Regions from separate parts of the Colwellia sp. RE-S-Sl-9 genome, predicted to be linked through region 2. Evidence: predicted binding sites of a transcription regulator. Region 2 holds the regulator's gene; each other region holds the start of a gene.

Region 1 (8,031 bases), 2.3 Mb from region 2:
CTTCTACACCATGAAAGAAAGTACCGCCTTCGTAGCCTTCTGTTCTTTTAAATAATTCAAATTCAGTTGTTTTACTCGTAATTAAGTGGCTTAAATCATACTTTTTTAAACCTTTGTTTAATTTAAGTACGTACGGATATAAAGTGTTGCCATTAATAATTACGTTAAAGTAATTTTCCCCTTTTTCATCTTCAATCAGTAATACAAGTTTATTGCCAGTTATATTCGCCTTAATACTTGTACCCGGCCATGTTAGATAAGGTTTGTTTTTATCAGAAAAATCAATTCTCCCTGTGTACAAAAACCCCTTATCTGAGGCCAGTATCACATCAGCAACTACATTAAAAGCAGTTAACAATGTAATAAATAAAATAATAGATAAACGATTCAAAAGCTTAACCTCTATAAATTTAATTATTTAAAACTTACACCGTAAACAAGCGCTAGTCGTTATACCCATAAATTATTTACACGATAGAATTTTTTGCAATAGTTTATTTTGTTTACAATAAACAATCTAGTAGTTTTAACGATTAAAAATCTGCGACTAAATTGTGTTTAATTCTTACAGGATTCTTCATCTTGAAATGGCATAGATATAAATAAAGTTATATCTATTACTCAGACATAGGAACATACTGATATTGTTATACATCTACGTTTAAATTAAACGCTGCGTAACCAAAGTCCTTAGGTTGGTTCAAACCAATTTCAGGTTCAAAATATTCACCTTAAGAGGAAGTATCATGAGTAAAGGACAAGACAATAAGAAGAGTGCTAAAAAGAAACCACTTTTAACAGCAAAAGAAAAGAAAGCAGCCAAAACCGCTAAAAAATCAACAACCAATGTTTTAGGTAAGTAAATTCAAAAGGCCATCAATTTTTGATGGCCTTTACCGTTAATAAACAGATCATTTATCGTTTCTTCAAAATAATATATAGGTAACCTGAACTCCTACCTTGAGTTAAGATGGTTTTGCATATGTTTTCATATTTTATGGAATGGGAAACCAACTAACTTTTTTACTCATCCATACATGTGCTGTTGGCTCAAATATAGTTTCATCTACTAAATTAATAGGTCGTAATTTTAATCGAACCACTGGTCAATCGTCTAGGTTATAGCGATAAACTCTATTACCAGAGTTAAGGAAAAATTTAACATGATTTTTATTTCGGCTATCCGCAATACAACCCCATTCTTTAAATGTACCGGTAAACTCAATGTCTTTAGCATCAATAACAATACTTGTACTGAAAGCGCAGGTAGATAGTTATTACCACTCTTCTCTTTTATATACCAACGTTTAATCTATGCATTTATTTTTATGACGTTGTGATCATTAAACCGTACATACCTACCACAAAACCTAAGACTGCGCCCATAGGTGGAGCCCAATGATTTTCTAATTTAACTTTTGGTGCTAAGTCTTGAAAAACTGAATACAAAATCCCGCCTGAAGCAAATAGCATAATAGCTGCAATAATTACAGGATATCCCGATAACCAAAGGTAACCTGAAACACCAGCAACAGGACCAAGAAAAGCCATTAACGTAAACATAACTAAAATTTTACGCGTATTAAATGAAGGTGATTCGTTTAATTCACGGTAAGCACTAAAGCCCTCTGGTAAGTTTTGTAAGGCAATAATAGCGGCAAGTAAAAAGGCGTTATTATTACCCGTTGCAAATGCAGCGCCTAGTGCAATCGATTCGGGAATAAAATCAGAGATCATGGCGGCAAGTTGACTCGCAGGTGTATTCATTTTTTTCAAATAAATATCAAGGCACATAAAACAGAGTCCACCCGCAATAAAGCAAACACAAGCCCAAAGAGGTTCGGTATTTGTTATACCTTCTGGCACTAATACTAAAGCAACAGCAGACAATAACGCCCCGCCACCAAAAGCAATAACACCATGCTGAACTTCATCATTAATCCAATCTCTTTTAATGCTAGCAATTGCAGCACCTAAAGTCATGGCTAAACCAGCAAGTAAGGTGGAGATAATAACGGTAATTAACAAATACATGAGGATTTTCCAATAAAATCAAAAATGAATGAGCTGTAAAGAACAAAACAGTTTGCTATAAAAATAGAGTTAACCATTAATTTCCTGTAAATGATTATTTAAATGAATAACATGGGCGATTTCATATTCGTTTTTAGATAGCTCTCCATAAGCAAAATGTGGCGCTAAAGCTCCCTTATATTGTTTAAACTCAGTAAATGCATGAGTTAACCGTTGTAACGCGAGTTGTATATTTTGTTCAGGCGATATAAATGGTGCGCCAGGAATAGCTTCACTTAGGTTATGTATCATTTTTCCTTTTGTTGAAAATATAGCAAACGCAAGCTGACCTACTGTATTTTTAAAAGTATCAGATTTATGTTCGGGAAAACCTTGCATTGAATACTCAATACTTTGCGCGCAATGCATAAATATTTGGTAAGCGTTCCATGCACCTGTACTCAATATTTGTTGACCTGACAATGTGGCTAATTTTTTTAGTGCAAAATCTATGGTTAGCTCTTTTGGATTAACACCCAAGTTAAGCCAAATGGCTCCGCCACTTATAACGCCAATGGAAGTACCACCTATAATTGAAGCTTTTAAAAACGCTCTACGTTCCATGATCTAACCTAAACAGTGACATAACAGAACGTAGGATAAGTTATATTCATCAAAAATAAAAACCCCAAAAATATAAACATTGTATTTTTAGATAAATATCCATGTTGCCAATCAATATACCCATGCCACCTTAAGGTGTAATCAACATAAGTAATAAATTGAAGGCTATTCAACAATACCGTAAGTAATAAAAATAATTATTTTAAAATACCGCTTGATTAATGTTCATAATCGATATACTGTATATAAACACAGTATACCGAGGATTTAAAAATGTTTGCAATTAAAGACAATAATATCAGCAAGTTAAATGTTATAAAATTAGAAGCAGTAAACGATTCAATACAATGGTTAAATATTAAAGATATAAATGGAGAAGAAGCACTAACCCAACAATACTCAGAAATTTATCAACAGTACCATGTTAAAAACAAATGGATTTTAATGGTAAATCCTGAAAGTAATTCATTAGACGGCATAGAAAACATATCTAAAAATACCTTTTCAAAAATACTTAAAGTTAACTCAAATAAAGCAACCGTAAAGGTAGAAAATTTAGAAACTGCATTACGTAAAGGTAACTGTTCTGCTGTTATATTGAATAACGCTTCTTTTAATGAAGAAGAATTATCACAATTATATTTATCTGCAAAAGAAGGCAATACTCAATGTATTATTTTAAATAATAAAAAATTAATGCATTAACCTTTATCATTCCATTTAAATAGATTGAGTTAAGCGTTAAGATCTGTGGCAAAGAAATGTATACGAAAATTAAATATGCTGTGTCCATGTGGAAGTAATGCCCAATATAAAGAATGCTGCGAGCCTTTAATATTAAAAAAGCTCAATGCGGAATCTCCTGAACAACTTATGCGTTCTAGATATAGCGCTTATGCTTTGAAACACAGTGAATATATATATGAAACATACTCAAATACATCAAAAAATCAACAATCAATAAACGACATAGCCATATGGGCAAAGGAAACCGACTGGTTAAATTTACGTATTTTAAACACGAGTGAATTTAAAAATAATTCTACACCAACGGTTGAATTTGAAGCCATATATAAGAACAATGGGAAATTGTATAAAATGAATGAGAAATCTACATTCATTAAAGAGAATAACCTCTGGAGATATGTAGACGGAAGTCAGGTAAACTTTAACGAAATACCCACCCCTAAAAGAAACGATGAATGTATTTGCTTAAGTGGAAAAAAATATAAAAAGTGTTGTGGAGGTTATTAACGATAAAAATGTGAGTGTCCCATTCAATAGTCAAGAGCTCCCTTTCGGGTAAAGATTCATTCGCTTTTAGAAAAATACAATCAAGCAGCATCACCACTAACTTCAACCCTATTACGTCCATTTTCTTTGGCTAAATACATAGCTTTATCCGCATCATTTATTAATTGTTCAAAGCTTGAATGTTTATCACTAAGCATTGCAAGGCCAATACTCAAAGTAACCTTTAATTCCTTGTTTTCTACAATAAGGCTACGTTCAACTAAAGAATGTTGAATTCGTTTAGCAATTTCAACACCTCCTTCTAAATCACAGTCAGGTAAAATAATAATAAACTCTTCGCCGCCATAACGTCCTAAAAAATCAATATCTCGTATTTCTTCATTACAAATATCACAAATATGTATCAATAATTCATCACCCACTTGATGCCCAAATTGATCATTAATTTTTTTAAAGTAATCACAATCTAATAACATTAAACTTAACTTATTGTGTGTTCTCTGTTTGCGAGATAATTCCATATTTCCCCTTTCAAACAGTGCTCGACGATTTGCAACTTTTGTAAGATGATCCGTATTAGAGAGTTGCTCTAAAACACGAGTCCTGTCTCCAACAATATTTTTCATCACAGCCAAAGAGACTGTTGTTTCACTTAATTTAAGGTTCATTGTATTAAAAGCTTTAACAATACTTTCAAATTCATCTGAATGATTTGACAGCTTTATTTTTTGAAAATCCCCGCTATGGTTATTTTCAAAAGCACTTTTAACTTCATTAAGCGATATTCTAAACACAGTAGTTAACCGAGAAGAACCGTATAATAAAATTAAAATACTTACCGCGATAATGAATAAAATAAATAAAACCTGTTGTTTGATAACATCCTGAATATCATTTTGAACTATATTGGAGAGCTGAACTGAATCAGCCCTAATAATTTCTAATTGTGTCATTAACCTTGTTTTTAAATGATTTTTTATTGCCTGGCTGGCATTTTTTAATTTATTTTCATTAATTTTACTAAATAGTCGTTTAACATTTTGACTTTGACTATTAATACTATTTTGAATGATTTGTTGTTGCGGCGTTAGGCTAGGTGCTGACTTAAGTAAGTTTATTAATTTACTTTGTAACGTTAACCAATTATCAGCGTTGTAGTTACTACTGTAGAGATTATCGCTAATAGTAAGTTGCTTTAAAGTGTTAGCATGGTTTGAAACTTTTTGTGTGTAATGCTCTCGACTGAAAGCAAGTGCAATCTTTTGTGATGACCATAATATACTGCCAACAAGTAAAACAAATAACACGCAGCAACTGATGGTGAAAAAATAGATCCGTTGCGACAGACTTACTTTCATATTATTAACCCTTTTTATAGCGGTATATTTACGGCACCAGGATCAACCTGCAACATGGCTCTGCTATCGATAAAATCATTGATATTGGGCATTTCATTATATTCACTCATTTGCATTTCTATTGCCCAAGCAGCTTGAGATTTAATATTTAATAATAATGATTGATTTAAACCTAGCTTAAAAATATAGTCAGCCCAAACCCAGTCAATAAACGCAGGGGGCAAATTAAGTTCGTCGCTCATTATTTTTTTTGATAGTTCCGGGTGGGAAACAATATATGCAATCGCAACATTTAACCCTTCAATCACACATTTTGTTTTCTCAACTAGTAAACTATCGGCTTTTTTTGAAATCAAATTAAAACTTAATGTATTTACATTTTTAGTATCATGTACTGTTATTGCCCCGTTTAGTCGCTTTACCGCACTAAAAGCAAAGGGTTCCCACGGAACAATAGCGTCAACTTCATTATTGATAAAACCACCAACAAGATGCTCTGGTTTATAGTTGTAAAGTTCAACATCTTCAATTGTCTTTCCTTCTATAGCGAGCAAAGTACTTAAAAAGTATTCACTTGCAGAACCTTTAGTCACACCAATTTTTTTACCTGTAAGATCTGCTATTGATATTATCTCATCAACCTGACGAGTCAGTAGTTTTACATCGTTATCAGATTGCACAAACATAGCATGAGTAACAAATGCCTTTTTTTCTAAACTTTTAAAAGCAATGACAGAATCAGAACTAGTACCAAAATCAACTTCACCATTCATCACTTTAGTAAATGCCATTTGACCACCAATAACCTCATAATATTCCACACTAACACAAGTGTTTTCAAAAGCATTAATAGACTTAGCTATATAAAATGGAGTTGATAAAGGAGATTTTGATACCGCTATTGATACAGAGTGTTTTTCTAATCCACCAAAAGAGTAAGATTTTGAATACAGTAAGGCCACACCAATAATGATAAATACGGGAGGAAAGAATAATAAAGAAGATGCTCTAGTCAAAAAAACAACTTAAAAATGGATTATTGTATCAGTATAGACACAAATTATTTATTCTTCTATCTTCAAACCATTAAATATTAAGGGCTAGAAGAATAAATGAGTGAGCCTTCCTCCTTATTGTTTAAATGAAAAAACCGACTTATTTGTCGGTTTTTAAATTATACGTCTACTACGGGCATGCTAGAAAGGCATTTTCATCCCTGGAGGTAATTGCATACCACCAGTAAGTGCGCCCATTTTTTCTTTGTTTTGCTCTTCTACACGACGTACTGCGTCGTTAAATGAAGCAGCAATTAAATCTTCAAGCATTTCTTTGTCGTCAGCCATTAAGCTGCCATCTATCTCCACACGACGTATGTTATGGCTACCTGTCATGGTTACTTTAACCATGCCTGCGCCAGATTCACCGGTAACTTCCATTTGAGCTAATTCTTCTTGAGCTTTAGCCATTTTTGCTTGCATTTGTTGGGCTTGTTTCATCAAGTTGCCCATTCCGCCTTTCATCATTTATAGTCTCCAAAAGTATTTGTGGCCAACAATAATTGTTAACCACATAAAATTCAAGTATTACGCTATCTACATTACAGTTTTTTGTTATAACGCCTGTATTGTGTTTTCATCTAATTGTGCTTGAAAATCTTCTTGTAAAGCTTTAACAACATCATCTTCTTTAAGTAAATTAACGGCGTATTGATATCGCTTGTCGTTAATATCTACTTGTATTTTATAGGGGTCAGCTTTAGTTTCTTCAACCACCTTAATTTCTACATTTATCGATTTTGATAAAAAGTTTGAAATACTTTGCTGGAGCTGTTGCACCGCAGTATCTGTTTTAAGGTGTTTAGTTGATTGGTCAAGCAATAAAATTAAGTGGTCATCGGTAGATGATTCAGAAATTGTTGCGTGTATCGCAATTTGTCGAATACGTGCACTCAACGCCATAGAATCAATCATGTTTGCCCATTTATCCACCTGATTAGCAGACTTGATTATTGAAGGATCAATTAACTCTTCGCGATAAGGTTCGTCAATCACCATTTCAATAGGTGCTGGAGCTTCAGGCGTTATAGCATCATTTGTTGCTGTTTCGTCAGCGTTTGGTGTTTGACGCCCTACAGCGTCATTCGACTTTTTTGCCCTTTGTTCCATTTCCTTTTTTCGACTACGTAAAATATTACGTGTTGCTAACGCAGATTCTATAGGGCTTGAGTAAGTTACGGTTTCAACAGTCTGCTCTTGTTGAAAGTCTGCTGGGTTAGCAATAGGCTCAACATTAGCCTCCACAAGAGGAGTTTGCTCAACCGTTTGAGGCTCTGAGTAAGCGGGCATTTCTGGTTGTGACTGCACATGTTCTGCAGCAAGTTGTTCAATGCTTTCCATTTCGGCTGACAATTGTGATTGAATATGCTGTTCTTCTGTCGAACTTTCCAAAACATGAATATTATCTATCGCATTTTGCTCTATTGGCGCTACAACATTCTCTGGCTGAGCTTCAACCTGCTGCTCATTTACTTGCGCTGTATTTGATTGATAATCACTCGATGGAGATTCGTTATTTTTTTGTTCAACAACAGGATCTCTTTCCATTGAATCCGCTGAAAGTACATTTTCAAAATCTACAGGTGCATTAGCTGAAGAATGAACAGAAGTTGGAATTTCATTAGCATTATTTACAGGCTTAAACGCTAACAATCGTAATAGCACCATATCGAATGCTGCTTGTTCATCTGAAGCATAAGGCAAGTCTTTACGGCCATTTAATACAA
Region 2 (8,031 bases):
CGCAAATGTATAAGCAATACGTAAAATTTTAATTGTTACCTCTAAAAACAACCCTTACTAAGTTGTTGATATGTAATATTAATTGTGTTTTTTGTGTAAATAATTTTTTAGAAATAAAAAATCCGATGGGCTAAGGCTCATCGGATTTTTTCACATTAATAGTTAAAGGTAGTAATTACCCATGTAGTGTATCTTTAAAATACACGGTCAATAGCTTGTTTTGCTGCGGTGTATAAGGTTTTTATCATTAAACCTAATACCCAACGAATAAACTTAGCACTCATTTCAGTAACCGCTTGGGTTCTTTTTCCTACAAACACTAACATGTGTCCTAAAACTCCTCTTAACTCTTCGGCAACTTCAGGTGACTTAGCTATAGATTCATGTAAACAACGTGCGAGAATGTCGTAAAACGACAAGCCAACACCTAGAGCTGCTTGTCCAGCAATAACCCCATATTGGCCTGTTGTTTTTAATAGTGTTAATAATGCATCAGTAATAATTTGCTGCCAACGCTGTGAAAATGAAGTGTTGTAACGTTGTTCGTATTTAAGCACTGTATGATTATGATGTAAGGTTTTAAATGAGCCCCCATGCTAGTGTAATCTTTATAAGCTTTTACTGTATTAACATAACCCGGTGTTGATTTTGTCATAGAATGAGCTCCAAGACTAAAAGACGCACCACTATTCATTGCTGTTTGATATTCGCCTACCGTATGAGTAAAGGGCCAAACAGGTACACTGGGTACGGGATCTGCCCCATGAGTTACACGGTAATGCTCAATATTCATCGCTGCTCTGTGAACTGAGTTACTAAGTACTACGCGTGGGGAACCAAAGGTATAGAGCTTTGTTTTAATGCCCGATTCACTTGCCCAAATAGCCGTTAATTCAGCAATAGCACCACCTAAACTATGCCCAACAACGTGCAAGCAACGGGGTTTGTGTTGAGTTATATATTGATTAAATGCAGGGCGCATACTACTGAATGCTTTATGAAACCCAGCATGTACGGCTAAATTTTTAGGTCCAAGGGTAACTCCTACGTTTAAGTTAGTTAACCAGTCAGCAGGGGCGGAAAATTTAGTCCCGCGAACACCAATAATATGGTGTTTTTTAAATTGTGATGAGGTGCCTTCTGCGGTTAACGCAAACCCTGTACTACGATTTAATAGTTGGTTAACTAAGCCACCACTTATGCCTTGTATTTGATTATTAGTGATTTTGAAATTATTTTCAAAATCATTGTGAAAAACCTCGTTATAGCTTGTCGATTTTCTGATGTCATAGACTCTATCAGCAACGCTCGCTGCAGTGCTGGGTGATATTACTCCATTCATAATTTAACTGCCTTCCCTGTGCCTTGTTCTGTTAGTTTATTAAAATTACCATCATGGATGCGGTATTTTGTTTCATTATCAATATGTAACCAAGTTGGTATATAATCCTCATCCCAACGGCAAATGCTAGAGGCTGTATGGTTAAGGTGCTCATTCTTATTATTTTTGAACTGAAAACTCACGCGTTTATTGCTTAATTCGCAATTTAAAAAAGTGAGCTTTTTAGTAAATTCTGGTACTTCTTTATAATCCCGAGGAGTTGCTATCCAAAGGGGAATGGGAGCTCCGTCACGATCAATAGTAATTTGTTGCGATACCCTATCTTCTGAAAAAGGTTTACTCGGAATGGAAGAGCGAATATTTTTTTGTGGAAAATAAAAATGCCCTTTATTATCCGTAATAGCCGTGTCTATATGATCTTTGCCATCGATATACATTAACGAACGTTTAATCTCAATACTAGCAACAGGCTCACCATTTTCGGTGACTATGCCATTGACTTCAGAACATAAAAATACGTCTTGTTTTTTAAACCAACCAAACATATCAACTCCTTGACTTATAATAGGAAAAGCAAGCATACATGGAATAAGTAATAACAAGATAAAACGAGGGCGAGAAAGAGAAGTGCGTTTTCTGCGTTTATTCATTTGCTATCCTTGCTGAATATTTGCCGATATCTTATCCAAGAGATCCAAAGAAGTAAATATGGCTTACTTTATTTTACCTGACGTAGCTTTATAACAAAGACACTAATTTCACTATAGATTTGGCGTCTTATCTATAACCTGCCGCTTGTTTAACAAAGCTAAAATGGGTTAACACTTCTTCAAGTTCTAATTTTATTTGAGCGCGTGCTTTTTTAGTATCGTTTTGGGTATTTGAAACAATCGCCATGGTAGTTGGGTGCACTAATAAGTCTTTAGCGTAATAACAAATAGGTGAGTCAACTTCGGGTAGTTTACCGTCAGAATGATAATCGCGCTCAATGTCATCAAGCGAGATGGTGAGCATTTCATCAGAGGCAGATAAAACCGCAGATAAGTAGTTTTTACATGCACTTTCTTTATTCATAAATTCAGGTAACAGTTGCTTAGAAAGCTCAACAAGTTCAATGCTTTTTTCGGCTAATGTTTTAAATGAAGCACTTGCTATATTTACTTCAATTGTTTCTGCAAGCTGTTCGTATTGCTCCCAGTTATTTGTTTTAGTTGCGTTTGCACTTAAGGTAAATAACGCTGTGGATAAAGCAACAATTAATAAGGTCTTCATTTTACTTCCTGTAAAGTATTTAGTGATTTTTAAACATAAGCTTAAATAACAGGGGTAAACTATATCGTAATTGTACTTTTATATAAACGAATACCATCTTGAGAAATACTCATATCACCTCATAAAAAGGGTAATATTATTTATTTTTAACAAAGCTTTAAATTACTAACAGGAAGTGAAAATGCGCTTAAAAGGAAAGTTAATAAAATGGAATAACGACAAAGCGTTTGGCTTCATTGCACCTAATGGTGGTGGAGAACACGTTTTTATTCACAAAACTGCTTTTTCAAATCGTCAGCGTGATCCTCAAATAAACGATGTTATTACTTTTTCAATAAGTAAAGATAAGCAAGGCCGCTATTGCGCAGACGAAGCAACATATGCAGGTGAAAAGTTAAAGAAAAAACAAGCTAAAAGTATTAGTAAGTTTTCTATCTATTTATCGGTTATTTTTTTAGCAAGCATAGCATTAGCTTTAATGATGGGATATTTACCTGAAAATATTGTATTTATATATTTAGGTATGAGCTTTGTTACCTTTTTTGCGTATGCGCTTGATAAGTCTAAAGCAAAACGAGGGGCGTGGCGTACTCCAGAAAGCACCTTACACATTTTAGCTTTAGTTGGTGGCTGGCCAGGTGCTGCAATTGCACAACAAATGCTTAGGCATAAATCTCAAAAAAGAGACTTTAGAATTGTTTTTTGGTTAACGGTTATTATTAATTGCTGCGCGTTAGTATGGTTGGTGTCGTTTAATGGCAAACTTATTTTTTAACACTACACTAAGGTATAACTGCTAGTATTTAGCTTTTATACCCGTTACCAATCAAGATGCGTATTTCAGAGCACTTGAGCGATATCAATTCAAGGCAATGCTTTGCAATAATGGTCGTTCCCTTATAAAAAGCATTAACGAAGAAGTGATTTTGCTCAAGTGCTTCTTCGATGGGTCTAAAAACAATTTATGCTTCGTTATTAACTTTAGTAAGGGAATAACCATGACGTAAACTTAATGCCTTGCATACATGGATGTATGTACTTAGATTTTGTTTGGAACGTAAAATCTGTGCCTAAATTGTTTTTAGTTCCCACTGAAACCTGCATCTTGAATGGTAACGGGTATATACACCATCGAGCTAGCTAATCTTCCACGCTTTAAATATCGACTCGGTTACTCCCAAGCTTACCAGAGCGCCAGAATGTAGGGTTTCAATTTCTTGTAATACCATAGTAATAAACTTATCTGGCGAGGCTATATTATTTTCGTGACAATAACGTGTGATGGCAGGTTCAATTTTACTACCCTGAATTCTGCTACGAATGATTTGTGCAATCACTTCTTTTCGTTCGGCTCTGTACTGAATTCGGTAGCTGTCTATCTCTCCTAACGAGTCTTTAACTACATCATATTGCTCGCACGACTTTATATACGCCCATTGAAAAAGCTCTAACGCGGGAAGAACATCATTCATTCTTTTCATAAAAGTTACACAAACCCCAACAAAACCAACAGGGTTGCGTTTATTTACAGGCTGTATATACTAACAGTTATCACTGTTGAAAAACACAGGTTATAACCTAAGGAATATAATGCGCCCATTAACTCCCAGACAAGAACAAATATTTGATCTGATTAAAGAAAAAATATCTGAAACGGGTATGCCACCTACACGTGCTGAAATAGCTGACTTTTTTGGTTTTAAGTCGGCTAATGCTGCTGAAGAACACCTTAAAGCGTTAGCTAAAAAAGGTTATATAGATATGCTACCGGGCACTTCTCGTGGTATTCGACTTACTGAACAATTTGTAGAGCAAGATGGCTTGCCTTTAATTGGCAGGGTTGCTGCTGGTGAGCCAATTCTTGCGCAAGAGCATGTTGAAGAGCATTACAAAATTGATGGCACTATGTTTAAACCGTGCGCCGACTATTTACTCCGTGTAAATGGTGAGAGTATGAAAGATATTGGTATTCTTGATGGCGATTTACTCGCTGTGCATCAAACCACTGATGTAAAAAACGGACAGGTAATTGTAGCAAGAGTCGAAGATGATGTTACGGTTAAGCGTTTTAAGCGTGAAGGTAATGTTGTGTATTTACATGCTGAAAACGAAGAATTTTCACCTATTGTTGTTGATTTAACAACGCAACAATTTAATGTTGAAGGTATTGCTGTTGGTGTTATTCGTGCCGCTGATTGGATGTAATATTTATTTGTGTTTGTTACACCAAACTACTTAATACCATGAACACACAGAGTTTACTTTTTAAGCGTTTTTAATTTAAAGTAAATTCTGTTTTATCTCCTTTTAGTCCTATTTTTAACTTTAGTTCCTCGTTTTAATACTTCAATTCTCTCAATTCAGGTGATTGCTCACTCTTTGATCAAAAAATAATCACTTTGCTTTTCTTGAAATAAAATTATTAATTGTCTTAAATAATAGGGCTGTTTAAAAATAAAACAATCTTTAGCCTCATTACCTATAAGGCTTTCAGCATCTTAGAGTTGTTACTCTATTGTATTTGTTAATATTTATTAATGTAATAACTCTAATTTAAAATTTGACCTAGATTAATATTTGAGTAATTCTAGAATGGAAAGTATACAAAATGATATTGAGTTGAAGTTTGATACTTAACACTCGTAGAGCGAATAATAATAAATATAGAATAGCGAAAACGTTCAAAGTATGACTGTTCATTGAACAGGTTTTGCCTTTTTTGCGTTAACAGAGGAGTGAGGGAGATGTCGAGTTATGAGACGTAACCTATGTTGGCTGAGCTTGGGAAGTTTATTTTCGAGCTCAGTATTAGCAGATATGCAGTTAAATTTAACCAAGGGTGTAACTGAGGTAAGTAGAGATGTTTATGATCTACATATGTTGGTTATGTATATTTGTACTGTTATTGGTATCTTTGTTTTTGGTGCCATGTTCTGGTCAATGGTCTTTCACCGAAAATCTAAAGGCGCAAAGGCCGCATCTTTCCATGAAAGCACTAAAGTAGAAATACTTTGGACCGCTATTCCAATCGTAATTCTAATTGCCATGGCTATTCCAGCCACTAAAACGTTAATTGAAATGGAGAATAATGACGATTCAGACGTTACCATTCAAGTGACTGCGTCTCAGTGGAAGTGGCATTATAAATATTTTGATCAAAACATTGAATTTTATTCTGTTTTATCAACTCCACGCGATCAATACGAAAATCAATCAGGTACTTCAGCAGCTAAAGGCGAGAATTATTTACTTGAGGTAGATAAGCATCTTGTTATTCCTGCTAATAAAAAAGTACGTTTTTTAATTACGTCTGACGATGTTATTCATGCTTGGTGGGTGCCAGCGTTTGCTGTGAAGCAAGATGCTAACCCCGGTTTTATCAACGAAGCTTGGACAAATGTTGATAAGCCAGGTATTTATCGAGGCCAATGTGCAGAACTTTGTGGTAAAGATCATGGGTTTATGCCGATTGTGGTTGAGGTGAAATCTGAAGAAGATTATGCCAAATGGCTTGATGAGCAACATGAGTTACTTGCACAAGCTGCTGAAGCTGAAAAAGCCTCGTTAAATGCCTCTGTTCCTATGGAAGAGTTGATGACGTTAGGTGAAACAACTTATGTCGCTTATTGTGCTGCGTGTCATCAAGTGGCTGGTACAGGTCTTCCTCCTGCATTCCCTGCACTTAAAGGTAGTCCTGTTGCTACAGGTGATATAGCGACTCATATTTCAACGGTTTTTAATGGTAAAGCGGGTACTGGAATGCAAGGTTACGGCAAGCAGCTTTCGTTAAAACAAATTGCTGCTGTGGTTACTTATGAGCGTAATGCTTGGGGTAACAATACGGGTGATGCTGTGCAAGCGGCTGATGTTCAAGAGGCGGTTGGCGGTTCTACTGATAACGCAAAAGAAGCGGTTGCTGTAGTTGAAGACAAAGTTGCTGAAATAGCAGCGGTTGTTGAAGAAGCGGCTCCTGCAGAAGACCTATCAAAAGAATATTCCAAAGACGATTTGATGAAAATGGGCCAAGAAGTTTATACAGCTTCATGTGCTGCTTGTCATCAACCCACGGGGTCTGGTATTCCTCCGGCATTTCCTGCCCTTAAAGGTAGTGCTATTGCCCTTGGCGACGTAGCGGTTCATATCGATATGGTTGTTAATGGTAGTAAGAAAAACCCAGCGATGGCCGCGTTCGGTAGTCAATTAACTAAAACTCAAATTGCTGCAGTGGTCACTTATGAGCGTAATGCTTGGGGTAACGACACCGGTGATTTAGTGCAACCCGCAGCAGTTGATGCTGCCAGTGCGAAGTAGGAGGTAGACATGACAACAGAAAATATAACAACAGAACAGTCTGATCACGATTCGCACGACGAGCATCACGATCATAAAATGACGGGGATAAAACGTTGGTTGTATACCACTAACCATAAAGACATAGGAACGCTGTACTTATGGTTCTCGTTTATTATGTTACTTACGGGCGGTGCGTTAGCTATGGTAATTCGAGCTGAGTTATTTCAGCCCGGGTTGCAAATTGTTGAGCCTGACTTTTTCAATCAGTTAACGACGGTACATGGTTTAATTATGGTGTTTGGCGCCATTATGCCGGCCTTTACTGGTTTTGCTAACTGGATGCTACCTATGATGATCGGTGCTCCAGATATGGCTTTACCTCGTATGAATAACTGGAGCTTCTGGATATTACCTTTTGCTTTCGCTATTTTATTGAGTTCGTTTTTTATGGAATCAGGTGCGCCAAACTTTGGTTGGACTTTCTACGCTCCATTATCAACAACGTATTCAAATGGTAGTACAGCATTCTTTGTTTTTGCTGTTCATATTATGGGTATTTCATCCATCATGGGGGCAATCAATATTGTTGTAACCATAATGAATTTACGTGCTCCGGGTATGACTTACATGAAAATGCCATTATTTGTTTGGACATTTTTCATCACAGCTTATTTATTAATAGCGGTAATGCCGGTGCTTGCCGGTGTGGTAACCATGCTCTTAACCGATACTTACTTTGGCACCAGCTTCTTTGATGCTGCAGGTGGTGGTGACCCCGTAATGTTCCAACATATATTTTGGTTCTTCGGTCACCCTGAAGTTTATATTATGATCCTGCCAGCGTTTGGTATTGTATCTACTATCATTCCTGCATTTTCACGTAAAAAGCTGTTTGGTTATGCGTCAATGGTGTATGCAACCTCGTCTATCGCATTACTCTCTTTTATCGTGTGGGCTCATCATATGTTTACAACAGGTATGCCGTTATTTGGCGAACTGTTCTTTATGTATTGTACTATGCTGATCGCAGTTCCAACGGGTGTAAAAGTATTTAACTGGGTAGCAACTATGTGGCGCGGTTCATTAACTTTTGAAACGCCTATGTTGTTTTCGCTGGCTTTTGT
Region 3 (8,031 bases), 1.5 Mb from region 2:
TTTGATGCTGTTGTTGGCTTACATAATTTAACACAAGGCCAATATTTAGATAGTAATAGTCAAATAGCTGATTTAGTTGGTGTAACTGATCATTTATGGGTTGAGTTTTCATTGCCTCAGTCGTTTTCTGAACTTGCTATTAATGAAACAGTCATGATTAACAGTTCAAATGGTTTAGCATTATCTGCCAATATTATTGCGGTAGAACCTGTACTGACTTCACAATCTCGTCATTTAACATATAGAGCGCAGTTTAGTGTGAAAAATAATGCCATTAAACCGAATTCATTAGTGAATGTAGTCGCTCCTATCAGTGATGTTGAAAACCGCATTAGTATTCCTGATGTAGCGTTAACTCATGACCAATTTGGTGATTACGTATTCATACTAACACCAGAAGAAGGTGGGCAAGGTAGTTATCGTGCTAAGCGTAAACAAGTGACGATAGCGCTGAAAAATGAAACAGACGTTGTATTGAAAAATGGTTTAGAAGAAGGGCAAACCATAGCGACTCTTGGTGCTTTTAAACTTCGTGACGGTATGAAGGTTTTTATCGCAAAAGCTGCCCCAACTGCTGAACAATAAGGAATATTATGGCCACACTTGAGTACAATAAAGCCAGCATAATGGATATGTTTGTTCGTAAACCCGTATTGTCTATTGTTTTGTCGTTAGTGATTTGTTTATCGGGCATATGGGCCGCGTTTGATATACCTGTTATTCAGTTTCCGCAAATGGAAAGCTCATCGTTAGTCATTAATACTTATTACACAGGCGCTTCAGCTAAAGTTGTTAAGGGCTTTATTACTGATCCTATTGAGCGTGTATCTTCTACAATACCAGGTGTTGATTATGTTGATTCAACAACAACAGCGGGAAGTAGTACGGTTACCGTTCATTTAAATTTGAATGAAGACAGTACAAAAGCTTTAGCCGAAATTAACACTAAGTTGAGTCAAATTCGCTTTGAGTTGCCTGAAGGAGCACAAGACCCTGTGGTGTCTGTTGTTCGTGCTGATCGATCTTTTGCGGCTTTTTATTTAAACGTTAATTCAAATAAAAACAATCCTTCTATGTTAAGTGACTACTTAACAAGACAGGTACTTCCAGCTCTTACCAGCATTGATGGAGTACAGAAGGTTGAACTCGAAGGCGGTCGAAAAATTGCCATGCGCGTAAATTTAAATCCTGAACGTATCGCCGCCTACAAGCTAAGCACCGTTGATGTTTTTAACGCTTTAAGAGCTAACAACACCATAGCAACTTTGGGATACAGCCAAAACGATCGTCAGCAAATTGATATTGTGACTAACTCTCAGTTATCTAGCGTTAAAGAATTCGAAGACTTGGTGGTAACAAAAATTAATGACGACGTTATTTATTTAAAAGATATAGCGAATATTTCTTTAGGAGCAGAAGAAGCGAATGTTACGGCAAGAATCAATAACACCAACACCATTTATATTTCAGTTTGGCCTTTACCAGGAGCTAATGAAATTTCAATTGGAGATGCACTTTATCAATCCGTAGAAGAAATAAATAAAACATTACCAGATGGTATTGATATTGAGTTTGCTTACGACGGCACGCTGTATATGCGTGACTCACTGAAAGAAATAATTATCACCTTATTTGAAACAATCACCATTGTGGGTTTAGTGGTTTTAGCCTTAATGGGATCGTTTAGAAGTGCATTAGTGCCATTAATTACTATTCCAATTTCAATTTTAGGTGCTATTTGGACTATGTCGTTAATGGGTTTTTCATTAAACCTATTAACTGTACTTGCCATTGTTCTATCTGTGGGATTAGTGGTAGATGACGCGATTGTTGTTGTTGAAAACGTTGCGCGCTATATGCGAGATGGTAAAACCCGTACTGAAGCGGCTCTACAAAGTTCAAGACAATTACTTGTACCTATTATATCTATGACATTAACCTTGGCTGCGGTATATGCACCGATTGGTTTTTTATCAGGTTTAACGGGTATGTTGTTTAAAGAGTTTGCCTTTACATTAGCAATTGCTGTGTTGTTCTCGGGTATTGTAGCTGTAACTTTGTCGCCTATTATGAGTGCCCATATCTCTCCGTCTGACGGAAAAGAGGGCAGCATGACCAAATATGTAAACGCTATATTTTTCCGTATTCAGCGTGCCTATGCAAAATTGTTAGATTTCGTTTTTACGATTAAAACTCAAATTGTTTTAGTCGCTGCCATTGTTGCAATGCTTACCGTACCCTTTTATTTATATTCTGCTAAAGAGTTAGCCCCCATTGAAGATCAAAGTATGGTAGTGGTTATTATTCAATCACCACCAGAATCGTCTATGGCGTATAACATAGAACATACTATTAAAATGGTAGATAAATTATTAACTATTCCTAACAGTGAAGCTATTTGGCAAGTGGTTTTTAAAAGTGGTGGCTTTGGTGGCTTAAACTTTGTAAAACCTGATGAACGTAAAGAAAGTGCTGAAGATCTTGTTCCTATGGTTTATATGAATTTAGTCGGGAACTCGGGGTTAGATTCACTTCCTATATTACCTCCATCATTACCAACAGCAGGGCAATTTGATGTTGAGTTGGTGATCAAATCGCCTGATTCTTACGAAACCATGAAAGGCTATACCGATAAATTGGTTGGTGCAGCTTTTGCCAGCGGACAGTTTTTATTTGCTGATACTGATTTGAAGATTGATTTACCACAAATGGAACTCAGTATAGATAGACAAAAAATTTCTGATTTAGGGCTTAGCTTTGCAGACATAAATCAACAGCTAAGTGTTTTTTTATCAAGTAACTACGTTAATCGATTTGATTCAAACGGCAAAGCTTATCAAGTTATTCCTATGGTAAATAATAAGGTAAGAGCTAACCCAGAAGATATTTTAAGTTTAACCATTAAAACGCCAAGTAACAGTTTAGTGACTGTTTCTAGCTTTGCTAAAATTAAATGGTTGATTGGTCCTAGACAACTCACCACATTTAATCAGCAAAACTCTATTAAAATCTTTGGCGGTGTTTTACCAGGGGTAAGTAAAGAAGCAGCATTAGCTACATTGGAAAAAGCGGCTGCTGATATATTACCTAAATCATATCGATTAGATTACGCGGGTGAGTCTCGCCAAATTAGATCTGAAGGTAGTACGTTAATGAGCGTATTAGGGGTTTCATCTATTATTGTATTTTTCATTTTAGCGATTCAGTTTAATAGTTTTAGAGATCCGTTAGTGGTGTTATTTGGTTGTGTACCTTTAGCTTTATCAGGCGCATTGCTTTTACCTTTTATTGAGTTAACAACAATCAATATTTATTCACAAATAGGCTTAATCACCTTGGTGGGCTTAATTGCTAAAAATGGTATTTTGATCGTTGAATTTGCTAACCATGTTCAAGAACAAGGTAAAACAAAATTAGAAGCGGTAACCGAAGCGGCTATAACACGATTAAGACCTATTATGATGACAACGGCGGCAACTGTTTTTGGGCATCTCCCATTAGTATTTGTAACAGGTGCTGGCGCAGAAGCACGTAACAGTATTGGTATTATATTAGTAGCCGGTATGTTAATTGGTACTGTGTTCACATTATTTATATTACCCGTGTTTTATTTATGGTTTGCTGAAAAACGAGAAAAAACCATTGATATTATGTAAGTAACGTACAATATTCGTTAGCATAATAAGGATAGGCAGGAGAACTCAATTCTCTTTAAAACCTATCCTTTTTTATTTCTTTAATTTAAACCACAATTGGAAAATATTCCTAAATGTTGTCTCTCTTTTCTTACGAACTCTCTTATAACGCTTTATTACTGTTATTTCTTGTGGCTTTTTTTATTGGTATGGCTAAAACAGGTGTTAGCGGTATTTCAATGTTTGCCGTGCCTTTACTCGCGTTAAACTTTGGTGGTAAAGAATCAACAGGCATTATGTTACCTCTATTAGTTATGGCCGATATTTTTGGTGTTTTTTATTATCACCGTAGCGCTAATTGGTACTATTTAAAAAAGCTATTTCCTTGGGCTGCTATAGGAGTAATTATTGGTACCTTGATAGGAGAATATGTTGATGATCAAATATTTCGTCAACTTATGGGGATTATTTTATTTGGTAGTTTGGCCCTAATGATTTGGCAAGAGCAAAATAAACGCGTAAATGTGCCTGATTATATGTGGTTCGCTATTTTAATGGGGCTATTAGGCGGTATAACGACCATGGTGGGGAACTTAGCTGGAGTGGTAATGGCCTTATACTTATTAAGTATGAGATTACCCAAAAATGAATTTATAGGAACAGCTGCTTGTTTCTTTTTAGCGGTAAATTTATTCAAAGTACCATTTCATATTTTTGTATGGGAAACCATCACTATAGATTCATTCTTATTGAATATCATAAGCTTACCGTTTATCGCATTAGGCGCATATGCGGGGGTATTTATTGTTAAAAGAATACCCAATAAACAATATAGGTGGTGGGTTATTGGTATGACGGTATTAGCGGCTGTTTTTATGGTTTTATAAAAAACTAGGATAAGGAAGATATGGAAATCGTTTTAATTAGGCATGGTAAGCCTGTCGCTGCAGTTAACAGCATGATGAATGCTATCAGCTATGTCAAATGGGTAAGGCAATACCACCTATCCGAAATATCAAATAACAGTAGGCCCAACTATCAACATGTTCAAGACTACAAGTCTCACTTTGTTGTATCAAGTGATCTTAAAAGAGCACTGCATTCAGCACATATATTTACCGGAAAATCACCTGAATTAATAGATCAAACATTAAGAGAAATGGAATTACCACGTTATAAACTTCCCTTATATTTACCTACAGTGGTTTGGCTTTATAGCTGTCGTATTTTTTGGTTACTTCGGTTTAAAGGGCACTTTGAAACTTATAAACAATCTAAAATACGCTCTATAAGAGCGGCACTTACTTTAATTCGATTAGCTGAAAAAGAAGAAAAAATAGTTGTTTTTGGGCATGGGCTAATTAATCGCTTTATTCGAAAAGTACTTATCAAAAAAGGCTGGAAATTAACAACTAAAAGTAGCGATTATTGGGGAGTAACTCAATTAAAATTATAACTGTACGCATTAATATAATTTACTGTATAAAACTAATAGAAATTAAAAGAGTAACTTTTTTTTAAATTTTTTTAAAAAGTTACTAATTAATATAAAATTGTTATTTTTCAATGGATAGCAAGTCTTGTTATTGATTTATTTTCCAGTATAAAAAATAAATTAATAAAAAACTTGATACTGTACGACTATACAGTATACTTGTTTCATTAAAATGAATTAAGCACCTAAATCATCTTGGAGCAATAAATAATGAACGAGAATAAAGAAAAAGCACTTTCTGCTGCGTTAAGTCAAATAGAACGTCAATTTGGTAAAGGCTCAATAATGAAGTTGGGTGATAACCGTAGTATGGATGTAGAAACAATCTCTACAGGTTCGTTAGGATTAGATATCGCACTAGGTGCTGGCGGTTTACCATTAGGCCGTGTTGTAGAGATATACGGACCAGAGTCTAGTGGTAAAACAACCTTAACATTAGAAGTTATCGCGGAAGCTCAGCGTAATGGAAAAATTTGTGCTTTTGTTGATGCCGAGCATGCACTTGACCCAATTTACGCAGGTAAACTAGGTGTAAATATTAATGAATTATTAGTATCTCAACCTGATACGGGTGAACAAGCTTTAGAAATTTGTGACATGTTAACGCGTTCAGGTGCTGTTGACGTAATTGTTGTCGATTCTGTTGCAGCTCTTACACCTAAAGCTGAAATTGAAGGTGACATGGGCGACTCGCATATGGGTCTTCAAGCAAGAATGTTATCTCAAGCAATGCGTAAACTTACAGGTAACCTTAAACAATCAAATACCATGATGATTTTTATTAACCAAATTCGTATGAAGATTGGTGTAATGTTTGGTTCTCCAGAAACCACAACGGGTGGTAACGCATTAAAGTTTTATGCTTCAGTAAGATTAGATATTCGTCGTATTGGTGCTGTTAAAAATGGCGATGAAATTGTCGGTAACGAAACACGTGTTAAAGTTGTTAAAAATAAAATAGCTCCTCCGTTTAAACAAGTTGAATTTCAAATTTTATATGGCGAAGGTATTAACAGCTTAGGCGAGTTAATTGACCTAGGTGTTAAGCATAACATGGTTGAAAAAGCTGGTGCTTGGTATAGCTACAATGGCGATAAAATTGGTCAAGGTAAAGCTAACTCAACAAAATATCTAGCTGAAAATCCGGCAATAGCTAAAGAATTAGATTCACGTTTACGCGCAGAACTTTTAACTAAGAAAGTACCTGAGAGTGAAAAAACTGAAAAAGTAGAAGAAGCTGCTGAATAATCAGCAATCGTTTTCACTAAAATCTCGGCATGTCCGAGATTTTTTTTGATCTAAATTTATAAAGCTTAATATTAAATTCAGCGGGTATTTTTAAAACTTATGTCATTATATTTTTTAAGTTAGAAAATATTACAATCTGTTTAGACGTCTATACGTTTAGATGTTGACATAGCCATAATGAAAAATGCTATAATCATTCAAGCTAAATTTTGTATATTCTATAGGTTGAGTCTTATGCCCATTAAAATTCCTGATCAATTGCCTGCTTTATCTATTTTGAATAATGAAAATATTTTCGTTATGTCTGAGAATAGAGCTGCCCGTCAAGAAATTCGCCCAATGCAAGTGGCAATACTCAATTTAATGCCCAATAAAATTGAGACAGAAGTACAAATATTAAGAATGTTATCGAATACACCACTACAAATTAATATTGAGTTTGTACGTATTCATGCCAACGAATCGAAAAATACACCTAAAGAGCACTTAGAAAATTTTTATTGTTTATTTGATGATATTAAGCATAAACAGTACGATGGGTTAATTGTTACAGGGGCTCCATTAGCTTTAATGGATTATGATCAAGTGACTTTTTGGGATAAAATTTGTGAAGTATTTGATTGGGCCGAAGACAACGTAACTTCTACTATGTTTTCGTGTTGGGGAGCTCATGCTGCTTTATACTATCATTATGGTTTGCAAAGGCATTTAAGAAAGCAAAAGCTTTCAGGCGTTTTTACTCATAAACCTAATGATATAAAAGAACCGCTCACGCGTGGTTTTGAAGACTTATTTAAAGTACCTCATTCTCGTTATGGCTACATAGATAGAGAAGATTATTTATCTATAGAAGGTCTCAAAATTATTGCCGAATCGGAGCAAGCCGGTGTGTATGTTGCTGCCAGTAAAAATAAAAAACAGGTCTATTTAACAGGTCATCCGGAGTACGACGCTGAAACCTTACATGAGGAATTTATGCGCGACATAAATGCAGGAGGAAAGCCTGCTATACCGGAAAATTATTACCCTGATAATAATCCTGAAAACGAGGTGAGTAGTACGTGGCGTAGTCATGGTAGTTTGTTATTTACTAATTGGCTTAACTACTACGTTTATCAAATTACCCCATACAAATTAGATGCAAATAACATAAAAGCTATTAACCCTAATGATTAAATAGAACCAAGGTTCTTTTTATAGTAAATACATTTATACCAGTTTCATTCATGAGATTGTTATTAACGACCTTTTATCGGAAAAAATGATGCAAAAGTCAGCCAGTTTTGAAACATTTGAACAACAACTTCGTAAAAATATTTTAATACTTGATGGTGCTATGGGAACTATGATCCAAGCATACAAGTTTGAAGAACAAGACTATCGAGGTGATCGTTTTGCCGATTGGCATTCTGATGTAAAAGGCAATAATGATATGTTGGTGCTTACTCAGCCCGATATTATTAAAGCAATACATACCGAATATTTAGCTGCTGGCGCAGACATACTCGAAACCAATACGTTTAATGCCACAACTATTGCTATGGCTGATTACGATATGCAAGAGTACAGCGCTGAAATTAACTTGGTTGCTGCACAAATTGCTCGCCAAGCAGCTGATGAGTTTACGGCTAAAAACCCAGAGAAACCACGTTT

What was found. The regulator LexA, encoded in region 2, represses DNA repair genes until DNA is damaged. The targets are predictions, from matches to a motif close to TACTGTATNNNNATACAGTA.
Region 1: a site for LexA is predicted at 2,875-2,894, ahead of ACM9HF_RS04910 (SulA-like leucine-rich domain-containing protein). Genes of this name have one in related genera too.
Region 3: a site for LexA is predicted at 5,267-5,286, ahead of recA (recombinase RecA). Genes of this name have one in related genera too.

Annotation. Positions count from the first base shown of each region.
Region 1 is NZ_CP182631.1:1,138,673-1,146,703, forward strand. Features, by position in the region: gene ACM9HF_RS04895 (GDSL-type esterase/lipase family protein) at 1-391, opposite strand, end outside; gene ACM9HF_RS04900 (ZIP family metal transporter) at 1,327-2,034, opposite strand; gene ACM9HF_RS04905 (DUF1569 domain-containing protein) at 2,104-2,637, opposite strand; gene ACM9HF_RS04910 (SulA-like leucine-rich domain-containing protein) at 2,911-3,342, shown strand; gene ACM9HF_RS04915 (YchJ family protein) at 3,388-3,891, shown strand; gene ACM9HF_RS04920 (diguanylate cyclase) at 3,972-5,249, opposite strand; gene ACM9HF_RS04925 (ABC transporter substrate-binding protein) at 5,264-6,265, opposite strand; gene ACM9HF_RS04930 (YbaB/EbfC family nucleoid-associated protein) at 6,446-6,772, opposite strand; gene dnaX (DNA polymerase III subunit gamma/tau) at 6,860-8,031, opposite strand, start outside.
Region 2 is NZ_CP182631.1:3,464,527-3,472,557, forward strand. Features, by position in the region: gene ACM9HF_RS14945 (sulfatase family protein) at 1-32, shown strand, start outside; gene ACM9HF_RS14950 (hypothetical protein) at 195-557, opposite strand; gene ACM9HF_RS14955 (lipase family protein) at 482-1,342, opposite strand; gene ACM9HF_RS14960 (DUF6795 domain-containing protein) at 1,339-1,992, opposite strand; gene ACM9HF_RS14965 (hypothetical protein) at 2,120-2,614, opposite strand; gene ACM9HF_RS14970 (DUF1294 domain-containing protein) at 2,796-3,389, shown strand; gene ACM9HF_RS14975 (hypothetical protein) at 3,751-4,095, opposite strand; gene lexA (transcriptional repressor LexA) at 4,205-4,819, shown strand; gene coxB (cytochrome c oxidase subunit II) at 5,369-6,925, shown strand; gene ctaD (cytochrome c oxidase subunit I) at 7,004-8,031, shown strand, end outside.
Region 3 is NZ_CP182631.1:1,980,832-1,988,862, reverse strand. Features, by position in the region: gene ACM9HF_RS08450 (efflux RND transporter periplasmic adaptor subunit) at 1-585, shown strand, start outside; gene ACM9HF_RS08445 (efflux RND transporter permease subunit) at 594-3,656, shown strand; gene ACM9HF_RS08440 (sulfite exporter TauE/SafE family protein) at 3,770-4,522, shown strand; gene ACM9HF_RS08435 (phosphoglycerate mutase family protein) at 4,543-5,091, shown strand; gene recA (recombinase RecA) at 5,341-6,378, shown strand; gene metA (homoserine O-succinyltransferase MetA) at 6,613-7,554, shown strand; gene metH (methionine synthase) at 7,643-8,031, shown strand, end outside.